3 regions of the Jejuibacter sp. L23 genome follow, and region 1 is predicted to be linked to each of the others. Evidence: predicted binding sites of a transcription regulator. Region 1 holds the regulator's gene; each other region holds the start of a gene.
The links. The regulator Fur, encoded in region 1, represses iron uptake genes when iron is present. The targets are predictions, from matches to a motif close to ATAATAATGAGAACNACTATCAA.
Positions count from the first base shown of each region.

Region 2: a site for Fur is predicted at 1,696-1,718, ahead of fhuA (ferrichrome porin FhuA). Genes of this name have one in related genera too.
Region 3: a site for Fur is predicted at 1,763-1,785, ahead of fhuF (siderophore-iron reductase FhuF). Genes of this name have one in related genera too.

Region 1 covers NZ_CP138199.1:1,676,305-1,680,695, forward strand. The annotation lists gene nagE (N-acetylglucosamine-specific PTS transporter subunit IIBC) at 1-321, shown strand, start outside; gene glnS (glutamine--tRNA ligase) at 487-2,154, shown strand; gene fur (ferric iron uptake transcriptional regulator) at 2,271-2,723, opposite strand; gene fldA (flavodoxin FldA) at 3,014-3,544, opposite strand; gene ybfE (LexA regulated protein) at 3,696-3,977, opposite strand; gene ybfF (esterase) at 4,100-4,391, opposite strand, start outside.
Region 2 covers NZ_CP138199.1:984,050-988,440, forward strand. The annotation lists gene mrcB (bifunctional glycosyl transferase/transpeptidase) at 1-1,475, shown strand, start outside; gene fhuA (ferrichrome porin FhuA) at 1,752-3,989, shown strand; gene fhuC (Fe3+-hydroxamate ABC transporter ATP-binding protein FhuC) at 4,039-4,391, shown strand, end outside.
Region 3 covers NZ_CP138199.1:767,837-772,227, reverse strand. The annotation lists gene rsmC (16S rRNA (guanine(1207)-N(2))-methyltransferase RsmC) at 1-989, shown strand, start outside; tRNA gene SCU88_RS03585 (tRNA-Leu) at 1,114-1,200, shown strand; tRNA gene SCU88_RS03580 (tRNA-Leu) at 1,230-1,316, shown strand; tRNA gene SCU88_RS03575 (tRNA-Leu) at 1,349-1,435, shown strand; gene SCU88_RS03570 (DUF1435 family protein) at 1,497-1,745, opposite strand; gene fhuF (siderophore-iron reductase FhuF) at 1,935-2,723, shown strand; gene SCU88_RS03560 (YbaK/EbsC family protein) at 2,834-3,292, shown strand; gene SCU88_RS03555 (MFS transporter) at 3,286-4,391, opposite strand, start outside.

The DNA of each region.
Region 1 (4,391 bases):
ACCGTGGTGAAAATCTTTAATACCAACCACGCTTTCTGCCTGGAGACCGATGACGGCGCTGAGATTGTGGTGCACATGGGTATCGATACCGTGGCGCTGGCAGGTAAAGGCTTTAAGCGTCTGGTAGAAGAGGGGGCCTCTGTTGCTGCCGGTCAGCCGGTGCTGGAGATGGATCTTGACTTCCTGAACGCCAATGCGCGCTCGATGATTAGCCCGGTGGTCTGCAGCAACATCGACGACTACAGCGGTCTGGTGGTGAAAGCGACCGGTACTCTGGTGGCTGGCGAAACCCCGCTGTACGAGATTAAAGCGAAGAAATAACGTCTGTCGGACGATATCTCTGAGAGCGGCCGGGTGAGAACCCGGCCGTTTTTTTATTCCCGCGCCAAAGCTGTGCGAATTTCTGTAACTAAGGGTTGTGTCCGGCGACGGCTTGTAAGATCATTCCACGTTAACCGAGTTAAAAACGCTTTGAGGTATTAAGAGATGAGTGAGGCTGAAGCCCGCCCAACTAACTTTATTCGCCAGATTATTGATGAGGATCTGGCCAGCGGCAAACACACCACCATTTGCACGCGTTTCCCTCCTGAGCCGAACGGCTATCTGCATATCGGCCATGCGAAATCCATCTGCCTGAACTTCGGCATCGCTCAGGATTACCAGGGCACCTGCAATCTGCGCTTCGACGACACTAACCCGGTTAAAGAAGATATCGAGTATGTGGACTCCATTAAGCAGGATGTCGAGTGGCTGGGCTTTCACTGGGCGGGTGACGTGCGTTACTCCTCTGACTATTTCGACCAGCTGTACCACTACGCCATCGAACTGATCAACAAAGGCCTGGCTTTCGTTGATGAACTGACGCCGGAGCAAATTCGTGAATACCGCGGCACTCTGACCGAGCCGGGCAAGAACAGCCCGTATCGCGATCGCAGCGTGGAAGAGAACCTGGCGCTGTTTGAAAAGATGCGTGCCGGTGAATTCGCCGAGGGCACCGCCTGCCTGCGTGCGAAGATCGATATGGCATCGCCGTTTATGGTGATGCGCGATCCGGTGCTGTACCGCATTAAATTTGCCGATCATCACCAGACCGGCAATAAGTGGTGCATCTACCCGATGTATGATTTCACCCACTGCATTTCCGATGCGCTGGAAGGGATCACCCATTCGCTGTGTACCCTGGAATTCCAGGATAACCGCCGCCTGTATGACTGGGTGCTGGACAATATCACCATTCCGGCTCATCCGCGTCAGTACGAGTTTTCGCGCCTGAATCTGGAATACGCCATTATGTCCAAGCGTAAACTCAATCTGCTGGTGACCGAGAAGATAGTGGAAGGCTGGAACGATCCGCGTATGCCGACCATTTCCGGTCTGCGTCGCCGTGGCTACACTGCGGCCTCTATCCGCGAATTCTGCAAACGTATCGGCGTGACCAAGCAGGACAACACCGTTGAGATGGCGTCGCTGGAAGCCTGCATTCGCGAAGATCTGAATGAGAATGCGCCGCGTGCGATGGCGGTTATCGATCCGGTTAAGCTTATCATCACCAACTACCCGCAGGGGCAGAGCGAGATGGTGACCATGCCGAATCATCCGAACCGTCCGGAGATGGGTAACCGCGAGGTGCCTTTCAGCGGTGAAATCTGGATCGATCGCGCTGACTTCCGTGAAGAAGCGAACAAGCAGTATAAGCGTCTGGTGCTGGGCAAAGAGGTACGTCTGCGTAACGCCTATGTGATCAAAGCCGAAGAGGTGGAAAAAGACGCCGATGGCAATATCACCGCGATTCGCTGTAGCTACGATGCTGATACCCTGAGCAAAGATCCGGCCGATGGCCGCAAGGTGAAAGGGGTGATTCACTGGGTCAGCGCCGCTCACGCATTGCCCATTGAAATCCGCCTCTATGACCGTCTGTTCAGCGTGGCGAACCCGGGCTCGGCGGAGGATTTCCTTTCTACCGTTAACCCAGAATCGCTGGTGGTGAAGCAGGGCTACGGCGAGCAGAGCCTGAAGGCGGCACAGCCGGAAAATGCGTACCAGTTCGAACGTGAAGGCTACTTCTGTCTTGATGGGCTGACCAGCAGCGCCGATAAGCCGGTATTTAACCGCACCGTTGGACTGCGTGATACCTGGGCGAAAATGGGCGGCTAATATTGCGCGCCTGAATCGCCATAAGTAAAACCCCGGCCTCTGCGCCGGGGTTTTATTCTCTATACAAAAAACCGGAGAGCGATCTCCGGTTTTTTTTGGCTGTGGCGTAGACTCGCTTACTTCTTGCTGGCCTCATGGGCGCCATCGTCTTCCCGACAGTCTCCTTCAGCGCAGTGGCCGTACAGGTAGAGGCTGTGGTTGGTCAGGCGGATATTGTGCCGGGTGGCGATCTCGCGCTGACGAGTTTCAATAGAATCATCGCTGAATTCAATCACCTTGCCGCAATCCAGGCAGATAAGGTGATCGTGATGATGCTGCTGCGTCAGCTCAAAAACAGACTTTCCGCCTTCGAAGTTGTGACGGGTGACAATGCCTGCATCGTCGAACTGGTTCAGCACGCGGTAAACCGTGGCCAGACCAATCTCTTCACCCATATCGATCAGTCGCTTGTACAAGTCTTCCGCACTGACATGGTGATTTTCAGGCTCCTGTAACACTTCCAGGATTTTTAACCGGGGAAGCGTGACTTTCAGGCCGGCCTTCTTTAATGCGGTATTGTTGTCAGTCATGCGGAATATGTCCTGTTGCTTAATGACTTAGCTCCTCTGGAGCACTGCATAGAATTCATGAAAAAGATGAATGCGTCTCATTATAGAACCGTGAAGGGTAAATGAAAACCGCGTTCAACCTGCAAAAATGTGAATAAAAAAGTGGGAAAAATTATGCCAGATACGGCACCGATGCCCAATTTACCGGGCTTATTGTACAACTTAGTGGGGCAAAGTTAAGGAAATGTATCAATTATTACTATCGGTTATATCTATTAATGCGGCGCAGATCGCGCCGCAACAACTTATCATCAGGCGTTGATGATTTCATCAAGATGCAGCTCTTCAGAGATCTGCTTAACCCATTTCTCAACGCGCTCGTTGGTCAGCTCCGGCTGACGGTCTTCATCGATAGCCAGACCCAGGAAGTGGTCATCATCGGCCAGCCCTTTCGACGCTTCGAAGTGGTAACTTTCGGTCGGCCAGTGACCCACGATGGTGGCGCCGTTCGGTTCGATAATATCGCGAATGGTACCCAGCGCGTCGCAGAAGTATTCCGCATAGTCTTCCTGATCGCCGCAGCCAAACAGCGCAACCAGCTTACCGTTGAAGTCTACCTCTTCCAGCGTGGGGAAGAAGTCGTCCCAGTCACACTGTGCTTCACCGTAGTACCAGGTCGGGATACCAAGCAGCAGAATATCGAAGCCTTCCAGGTCTTCTTTGCTGCTTTTAGCAATATCATGCACCTCAGCAACTTCTTTACCGAGCTGTTTCTGAATCATTTTTGCGATATTTTCGGTATTGCCGGTGTCGCTGCCGAAAAAAATGCCTACGATTGCCATGAGTAAAGTAACCTCTTGAATCTAAAAAAGTATGGTGGCTGCGTAATGCCCACGGATAGGGCAATCATAGCAGAAGCCCTTCGAGTGCGGAAACCGCTATTCGCCGCAGGGTGCACAGTATGCAACATACCTGACGGCGTAAGGGGCGGTCTTAGCCCCGGAGCTGGGCGAGCTGGCTCAGCAGAATCTCTTCGATAAGCTCGCTGCGGCTGATGTTACGCGCATCGGCGAGCTCATTGAGCGCATCCACCGCCTCGGCATTGAGTTTGAGCTCAACGCGCTTCAGGCCGCGGACTTTGTCACGTTTGAGCTGATTGCGCTTGTTGATGCGCAGTTGCTCGTCACGCGACAGCGGATTGGTTTTGGGTCGACCCGGGCGGCGCTCGTTCGCAAAGAGATCGAGCGTCGTGCGGTCCGTTTGTTCTTTTGCCATGATTTGCTGCTGCTGGACAGGGAAAAGGCTACGGGAGCGGATTTTTACAGCGCGCCATCATACATTAGTGCCATCCGGTGCGCCAACGCCTGGAGCGTATCTGGCGACCGGACGATGGGTTTTTAATCAGAAGTAAGGAAGCGATCAATGGCCCGCAGTACCGCCTGGGGTTTTTCCGCGTGGACCCAGTGTCCGGCACCGGCGATGACGTGCGCGCGGGCCTGGGGGAACTGTGCGGCAATCTCCGCCTGTGAGGAAGCCTGAATATAAGGTGAATCGCCGCCGCGGATAAACAGCGCCGGGTGCGGCCAGGGGGGCGTGGGCTCCCAACCGGTGATATTGTCGTACTGATCCCAGAGCACCGGCACATTGAAGCGCCACTCGCCGCTGGCGAAGGATTTCAGCAGGAACTGG
Region 2 (4,391 bases), 690 kb from region 1:
TGCTGGTGGGGATGGTGAAAGGGGCTTCGCTGTATAACCCGTGGCGTAATCCGAAGCTGGCGCTGGAGCGCCGTAACCTGGTGCTGCGACTGCTGCAACAGCAGAAGATTATCGACCAGGAGCTGTATGACATGCTCAGCGCCCGTCCGTTGGGCGTTCAGCCGCGCGGCGGCGTGATTTCGCCGCAGCCTGCCTTTATGCAGATGGTGCGTCAGCAGCTGCACGACAAGCTGGGGGATAAGGTTAAGGATCTCTCTGGCGTGAAGATCTTCACCACCTTTGACTCGGTGTCTCAGGATGCCGCAGAAAAAGCGGTGACCGACGGTATTCCGGCGCTCAAGAAGCAGCGTAAGCTGGACGATCTGGAAACCGCGATGGTGGTGGTCGACCGCTTTAGCGGTGAAGTTCGCGCTATGGTTGGTGGTTCCGATCCTAACTTTGCCGGTTATAACCGCGCCATGCAGGCGCGTCGTTCTATCGGCTCGCTGGCAAAACCGGCTACCTATCTGACGGCCCTGAGTCAGCCGAACAAGTACCGGCTCAACACCTGGATTGCCGATGCGCCGATCTCACTACCGCAGCCGGGTGGCAAGACCTGGTCGCCGCAAAACGACAACCGTCGCTTTAGCGGCCAGGTGATGCTGGTGGATGCGCTAACCCGTTCGATGAACGTGCCGACGGTGAATCTGGGCCTGTCGCTGGGTCTGCCCGCGGTCACTGAAACCTGGACCAAACTGGGGGTGCCGAAAGATCAGCTGCATCCGGTTCCGGCTATGCTGCTGGGCGCCCTGAACCTGACGCCGGTAGAAGTGGCCCAGGCGTTCCAGACTATCGCCAGCGGCGGTAACCGGGCGGAACTGTCGGTACTGCGTTCGGTGATTGCCGAAGACGGTACCGCGCTGTATCAGAGCTATCCGCAGGCAGAGCGCGCCGTACCGGCTCAGGGGGCCTATCTGACGCTCTACACCATGCAGCAGGTGATGAAACGCGGCACCGGCCATGCGCTGGGGGCGAAGTTTCCGGGTCTGAACCTGGCGGGTAAAACCGGTACCACCAACAATCAGGTCGATACCTGGTTTGCCGGTATCGACGGTAAAGAGGTAGTGATTACCTGGGTGGGACGCGACAACAACCAGCCGACCCATCTGTACGGCTCCAGCGGTGCAATGTCGCTCTACCAGCGCTATCTGAGCGATCAGTCGCCGATTCCGCTGACCCTGACGCCGCCGGAAGATATCGTCGATATGGGCGTGGATGATATGGGCAACTTCCAGTGCTCGGGCGGTTACCGAACGCTTCCGGTCTGGACCACCAATCCGGATGGCCTCTGCCAGCAGAGCCAGCAGGAGATGGATTCCCGCAACCCGTTCAATAACGCTGAGACTGCGCCGCAGCAGCAACAGGAGCAGCAGCAGGAAGAGAAGAAGAGCGACGGCGTTGCCGGCTGGATTAAAGATATGTTCGGCGGCGACTAACCGAACAATACTGGCAAAAAGCGAAATCCCCCGACCAGTCGGGGGATTTTTTTTGCTAACACCAGGCGCATTTCGATAACGTCATACAGAACATCAATGCAACATTTCACACAGTACAAAATGACCGTGTGCTTTGCCTGGTTATTTCCCGACCTGACAAGGGCCCCAGGACGGAGCGGCGCTTGATATACGCGCAATCTTTCGCATATTATCCGCAGTCATAATAATAATTCTCGTTTTCGTTCAACCTGGCACCTCTCACTAAGAGAATTTACCATGACGCGTTGTTTCACCGTTCGGGCAGCTCAGCTTCCCGTTTGTCGACTGGCCATACTGATAGCCGCGGCGCTGGGCGGCGTGACTGCCCCGGCATTCGCCGCCGATGAGGCTAAACCCGAAGATACCATTACTGTTTCCGCCGACGCGGCGAACGTCGCTCAGGAGAGCGCCTGGGGCCCGGCGCCGACCATCGCGGCTAAACAGAGCGCCACCGGTACCAAAACCGATACCCCAATAGAGAAGGTGCCGCAGTCGATCTCCGTGGTGACCCGCGAAGAGATGGATATGCGCCAGCCCCAGACCGTGAAAGAGGCGTTAAGCTATACGCCGGGCGTATTTGCGACCCGCGGCAGCTCCAGTACCTATGATGTGGTGTCGATTCGCGGCTTTACCTCGCCTTCTACGGTGAACACCAACCAGTATCTGGATGGTCTGCGCTTACAGGGGAATAACTACTCTGAAGTCTCGATGGATCCCTATTTCCTGGAGCGCGCGGAGCTGATTCGCGGCCCGGTATCGGTACTGTACGGTAACAGCAACCCCGGCGGGGTGATATCGATGGTCAGTAAGCGTCCGACCACTGAACCGCTGCGCGAAGTTCAGTTTAAGGCCGGTTCACGTAACCTGTGGCAGACCGGCTTTGACTTTAGCGATGCCCTGGACGATGACGGCGTCTTTTCATACCGCTTAACCGGTCTGGCTTTCAGCCAGGATGCCCAGCAGGATCGCGTTAAATCTAACCGTTACGCCATTGCGCCCTCTTTTAGCTGGCGCCCGGACGATAAAACTGACTTCACCTTCCTGAGCAACTTCCAGAGCGATCCGCACGCCGGTTACTACGGCTGGTTGCCGCGCACCGGCACCGTGGTGCCCTATGTGGATGCCGATGGTCATTCGCACAAGCTGCCGACCGACTACAACGAAGGCGATCCGGACAACAAAATGCAGCGCCGCCAGCAGATGGTGGGCTACAGCTTTGCGCACGCCTTTAACGACACCTTTACCGTACGCCAGAACCTACGCTATTCGCGGGTACATACCCTGTATCGTTCAGTCTATGGCTTTGGTATGACGGGGCAGGGCAATATGCTGAAGCGTAGCTATGTGCGTTCAGATGAAGACCTGACCAATTTCGGCGTCGATACCCAACTGGAAAGTAAATTCCATACCGGCCCGGTGGCCCACACGCTGCTGACCGGGGTGGATTATCTGCGCAGCCGTAACGATGTAGACGCCCAGTACGGCGATGCCGATCCGCTCGATCTCGGTAGCCGCGGCGTAACGCCGTCCAATATTTATCCGTATGCGGATAAATATCAGGTGGTTAACCGCCTGGAACAGACCGGTCTGTATGTGCAGGACCAGGCTGAATGGGATAAATGGGTGCTGACCCTGGGTGGGCGCTATGATTTTGCTAAATCCAGCGTACATACCCGTAAAACCAGCTATGCCAGCGCTTCCAATGATATTAACCGCGATGAAGCCTTCACCTGGCGTGGCGGTCTGAACTACCTGTTTGATAACGGCGTTTCCCCGTACTTCAGCTACAGCGAATCGTTTGAACCGAATTCCGGGCGTTCATATGACGGTAAAGCATTCGATCCATCACGCGGCAAGCAGTATGAAGCCGGGGTGAAATATATTCCTAAAGATAAGCCAGTTAGTGTGACTGCCTCGGTGTTCCAGATCACCAAGGACAAAAACCTGACGGTGGATCCGCGCAATGAACTCTATAGCACCATGGGCGGCGAGATTCGCTCACGTGGCTTCGAGCTGGAAGCGAAAGCGGCGCTGACGGCCAATATCAATATGACGGCGGCCTACAGCTATACCGACGCCGAATATACGGAAGACACTCTGTATAACCATCAGCGCCCGGTCGAAGTGCCGCGCAATATGGCATCGCTGTGGATGGATTACACCTTCTATGAAACGGCGTTGAGTGGTCTGACGCTGGGGGCGGGGGTTCGCTATGTGGGCTCCAGCTCCAGCTTCTACTCGAACACCTATTACGACGAGAGCAAAAGGAACAAGTCCTTTAACGTGCCGAGCTATACCGTTGCCGATGCCACCGTGAAATACGATCTGGCCCGCGTTGGTATGCCGGGGTCGTCCGTGGGCGTTAACGTCAGCAACCTGTTTAATCGCGGCTATGTTTCCAGCTGCTACCGCGACTACGCCTGCTATTGGGGCGCAGAGCGTCAGGTGACCGCTACCGCGACTTTCCGCTTCTGATATTTACCCGGGCGCGATGATGCCGCGCCCACCAACCAATTGGCGAGTTATGCAGGATAAACCGAGTGGCCACGGGGCTACGTTCAGCCTCTCCGATGTCTCTTTTCGCGTGCCGGGGCGCACGCTGCTTCACCCTCTCTCACTCACTTTCCCCGCCGGGAAAGTGACTGGCCTTATCGGCCACAACGGCTCAGGGAAATCGACGCTGCTCAAAATGCTGGGACGCCATCAGAAGGCTTCCGACGGTGAGATCATGCTCGACGGACAGCCGTTGGAGTGCTGGGGCAGCAAGGCATTTGCCCGCATGGTGGCCTATCTGCCCCAGCAGTTGCCCCTTGCTGAAGGGATGACGGTGCGCGAACTGGTGGCTATCGGCCGCTATCCATGGCATGGGGCGCTGGG
Region 3 (4,391 bases), 910 kb from region 1:
ACAGTGATGATTTTACCCACCGCCGCGTGCTGTTCGCAGGCGATCTCCAGGATACCCTGCCAGCACAGATCGAAACGGCCCAGAGCCGGGTGTACGCCTGGCAGTACCACCACTGGCAGCTACTGAGCGCGCAGATGGATGATCGCGCCCGTTTTGGCCTGCAGGCCGATGCCGATGCCATCGGCGACAGCGATACGCTGGTCTACTACTGGCCCAAAAACAAGCCCGAAGCCCAGTATCAGCTAATGAACCTGCTGTCGCTGCTGCCGGAAGGATGCGATATTTTCATCGTCGGGGAAAACCGCAGCGGCGTGCGCAGCGCCGAACAGATGCTGGCGGACTATGCGACTTTGAATAAAGTGGACAGCGCCCGACGCTGCGGCTTCTACTATGGCCAGCTCGAAACGCGCCCGGCTTTCGACCCTGAAGCCTGGTGGGGCGAGTATCACCACGACGGCATGACCATCAAAACCCTGCCCGGCGTCTTCAGCCGCGACGGGCTCGACAGCGGCAGCCAACTGCTACTCTCCACCTTTATGCCCCATACCAAAGGTAAAGTGCTGGATGTAGGCTGCGGCGCCGGGGTACTCGCCGTTGCGCTGGCGCGTCATTCCCCCAAAGTGCGTCTGACCCTGTGTGACGTTTCGGCCCCGGCTCTGGCCGCCAGCCGCGCGACGCTTGCTGCAAACGGTCTGGAAGGCAACGTACTGGCCAGTAATGTGTTGTCCGACGTACAGGGGCGTTTCGATATCATCCTCTCCAACCCGCCGTTCCACGAAGGGCGCGAAACCAGCCTGGAAGCTGCTCGTCAGCTCATCCGTCACTCCGTACGCCACCTGAACAGCGGCGGCGAGCTCAGAATTGTCGCCAACGCCTTCCTGCCATATCCGAATGTGCTGGACGAAGTTTTCGGCAGTCACGAGGTGCTGGCCCAGAACGGACGCTTTAAGGTATATCGCGCCATATATGGCCGCGGCGCCCGCCGTTAACGTTTTTTGCCCAATGTGCCGCTTTTTGCACCATTCAGCATGACGGCACATAATTAACTGTTGACGACGGCGATAAAACATCTAGAATGCGCCCCCGTGGTTGCGAGATTTCTCGCGCTGTGATGCGAAGGTGGCGGAATTGGTAGACGCGCTAGCTTCAGGTGTTAGTGTCCTTACGGACGTGAGGGTTCAAGTCCCTCCCCTCGCACCAACAACCACAAGATATCGTTAGCAGTACCTGCGAAGGTGGCGGAATTGGTAGACGCGCTAGCTTCAGGTGTTAGTGTCCTTACGGACGTGAGGGTTCAAGTCCCTCCCCTCGCACCACTGCGCGGGCGATATCACATCAGACAAACTGTGCGAAGGTGGCGGAATTGGTAGACGCGCTAGCTTCAGGTGTTAGTGTCCTTACGGACGTGAGGGTTCAAGTCCCTCCCCTCGCACCAGTCTCTTCCTGATTTTTCTCTTATTTCCCCAAAATCCAAACGCTTTTTCATGCCCTTCCCGCTAATGGCCGGAAAACGCTGCGCTATGCATCAGCACAGGCACCATTCCCATCGCGACGACAATGCAGGATGGCAACAGCAGATAGTGGCGCAGCCGCCGGTGGAACAGCATCGCGACGGTCGCCACCATCGCCAGCGCCATCAGTAACCGCCAGGTGCCAAACGAGAGATCGCCCAGTATCAGCCCCGACGCCACCAGAACGCCAGAAAACAGGCCAGCCCAACCGCTTTCCAGACCCCGTTGCAACATATCGACTATTCCAACAATTGATAATGATAACCAGTATCATATGGTAGTATTTCTCATTTGTCAGCCCACTTTTTTCTTCTGCTATCACCATTTTTTGATGCTACGCATGCCTTCCAGGAAATCCCTTGCCATCGGTTATAGCGATGATTAAGATTGGCAATCATTATCATTTAGATTGGCAATTCGCCTATGTCACTACAGAGCACGCACATTGCGCAGCCGGGGATCTGGCTGCCGGAACAGACAGGCAGGATGCAGCCGCTGGCCGAAACGCTTCGTGCCGCCTTTAGTGAACAGCGCCCGTGGTTTAATGAGACCATAACTCTGTTGGACCAGCTTCCGGCAGAGGGAATGACGCTGAGCGAATGGTCCCGCCCTGCCACCCTCGAAGCCCTGATGGCAAGCTACGCGCAACATATCTATCGTAACGACCCGGATGCGCAGCGCCAGAATAAGCCACTGGCCTCTCTCTGGGCGCAGTGGTACATCGGCCTGCTGGTGCCCCCACTAATGCTGGCGCTGTTCCATTCTGGTAAAGCGCTGTCAGTCGCCCCTGACGCCGTACACGCCGTCTTCCATGAAACCGGCCGCGTCGCCCACTTCCATCTGCACGTTCGCGAAAATCGCCAACTCACGACACTCTCGTTTGAGCAGCGCCTGGAATCACTGTGGATGGATGGCATTCTGCCGGTCGTCAGCGCTCTGGAAAACAGCGGCGGCGTTAGCGGCAAGCTAATCTGGAGCAACACCGGCTATCTGGTGAACTGGTTCCTGGGCGAAATCCGTTCCCTGCTGGGCGATGAACAGTATCATGCCCTGCGCCAGCGCTGCTTCTTCAGCAAACAGTTAAGCTGCGGTCGCGATAACCCGCTGTTTCGCACCGTCGTTCCGCGCGACGGCCTGCTGGTACGCCGCACCTGCTGCCAGCGCAACCGACTGCCCGGTGTCCAGCAGTGCGGCGACTGCACCCTGAAATAATCCCCTACATACAGAAAGCTCTGAATTCCCGGTCGCTATAGCAGTCCTGGCGGTTTACAGCCCGCTCTCCCTGTGACAGATTATCAGGCGCATTTATCAGGAGAAGATTAATGAGCCTGCAATCCGTTAGGCAGTTTTTTGCCGACAATGCCCCCGATATTGAAATCATTGAACTGAATCAGAGTACCGCTACTGTCGCACTGGCCGCCGTCGCTCATGGTGTAACGCCCGGGCAGATCGCCAAAACACTCTCACTCAAAGTAAAAGACAATGTGGTACTGGTCGTCGCGAAAGGAGACGCTCGCCTCGACAATAAGAAGCTAAAGTCCTTTTTTGGCGCCAAGGCCCGGATGCTGAGCAGCGATGAAGTGGTGACCTGGACCGGCCATCCGGTGGGGGGCGTCTGCCCGTTTGGGCTGGAGAATCCGCTACCGATTTACTGCGATGTTTCCCTGCAACAATTTGCTGAAGTTCTCCCCGCCGCGGGCGCCATCCATAGCGCCGTACGTATATCGCCTTCCCGGCTTGCGGAGCTCACAGAAGCCACATGGGCCGATCTCTGTCAATGACTGTGCTGCCGTGACGCCGGGGTTACGCCCTGCTGGCCAGAAATCACCATCCCCCGGGTTTCCCGGCCAAAGGCCACCAGCAGGCAGATAAGAATCGCCACCGTCCCGGCCACAATGGCCATCGCCAGACCATAATCGCCACCGTGGCGTTCGGCGATGGTCGCCTGTAGCGTCGCATTCACCGAAGCAATCAGGTTACCCAACTGGTAAACGAAGCCAGGCAGTACGGCACGAGCATTAGCTGGTACCAGCTCATTCAGCCAGGTCGGTACCACGCCCCAGGCGCCCTGGACCATAAACTGCATCAGAAAAGCCCCCAGCCCGATGGTAAAAGAGCCGCTGGAAAAGGCCCAGAGCGGCAGTACCGGCAACGCCAGGAATGCGGCCACCATCATCGCCTTCTTGCGACCAATGCGCTCAGACACCGAGCCAAACAGAATACCGCCCAGCATGGCGGCGATATTGTAGAAAATGGCAATGGTACTGACGGTATGGGGATCGAAACCGTGCTGCACTTTCAGGAAGGTGGGATAGAGATCCTGAGTACCGTGACTGAAGAAGTTGAAGCAGGCCATGACCAGCACCAGATACAGGCAGAGCTTCCAGTGACTGCGTAGCGTTGGCAGCAGCGCCGCGCTCTCTTTACGTTCGCGCGCCGCCAGCCAGACCGGCGATTCCGGTACCTTAAACCAGATATAGGGCAGCAGGACAATGGGCAATGCGCCAATCAGGAACATCCCGCGCCAGCCCACCAGTGAATAGAACAGCCCAAAAATCACCGAAGCCAGCAGATAGCCGCAGGGATACCCGGCCTGAAACAGGCCTGACATCAAGCCGCGCGAGCGGTCGGGAATGGTTTCCATCGCCAGCGAGGAGGCAACGCCCCAAATACCGCCCATGGCAACGCCGTAGATCACCCGGAACAGCAGAAAAGCGGAAAAGGTGGGCGACCAGGCCGAGAGCAGCTCGAATACCGAAAAGCAGGCAACGTTAAACATCATAACCGGCCGTCGCCCGAACTTTTCGGCCAGCCGACCAAAGATCAGCGCGCCGATAGGTCGCACCGCAAGGGTCAGCATAATCGCCAGCGAAACATCCG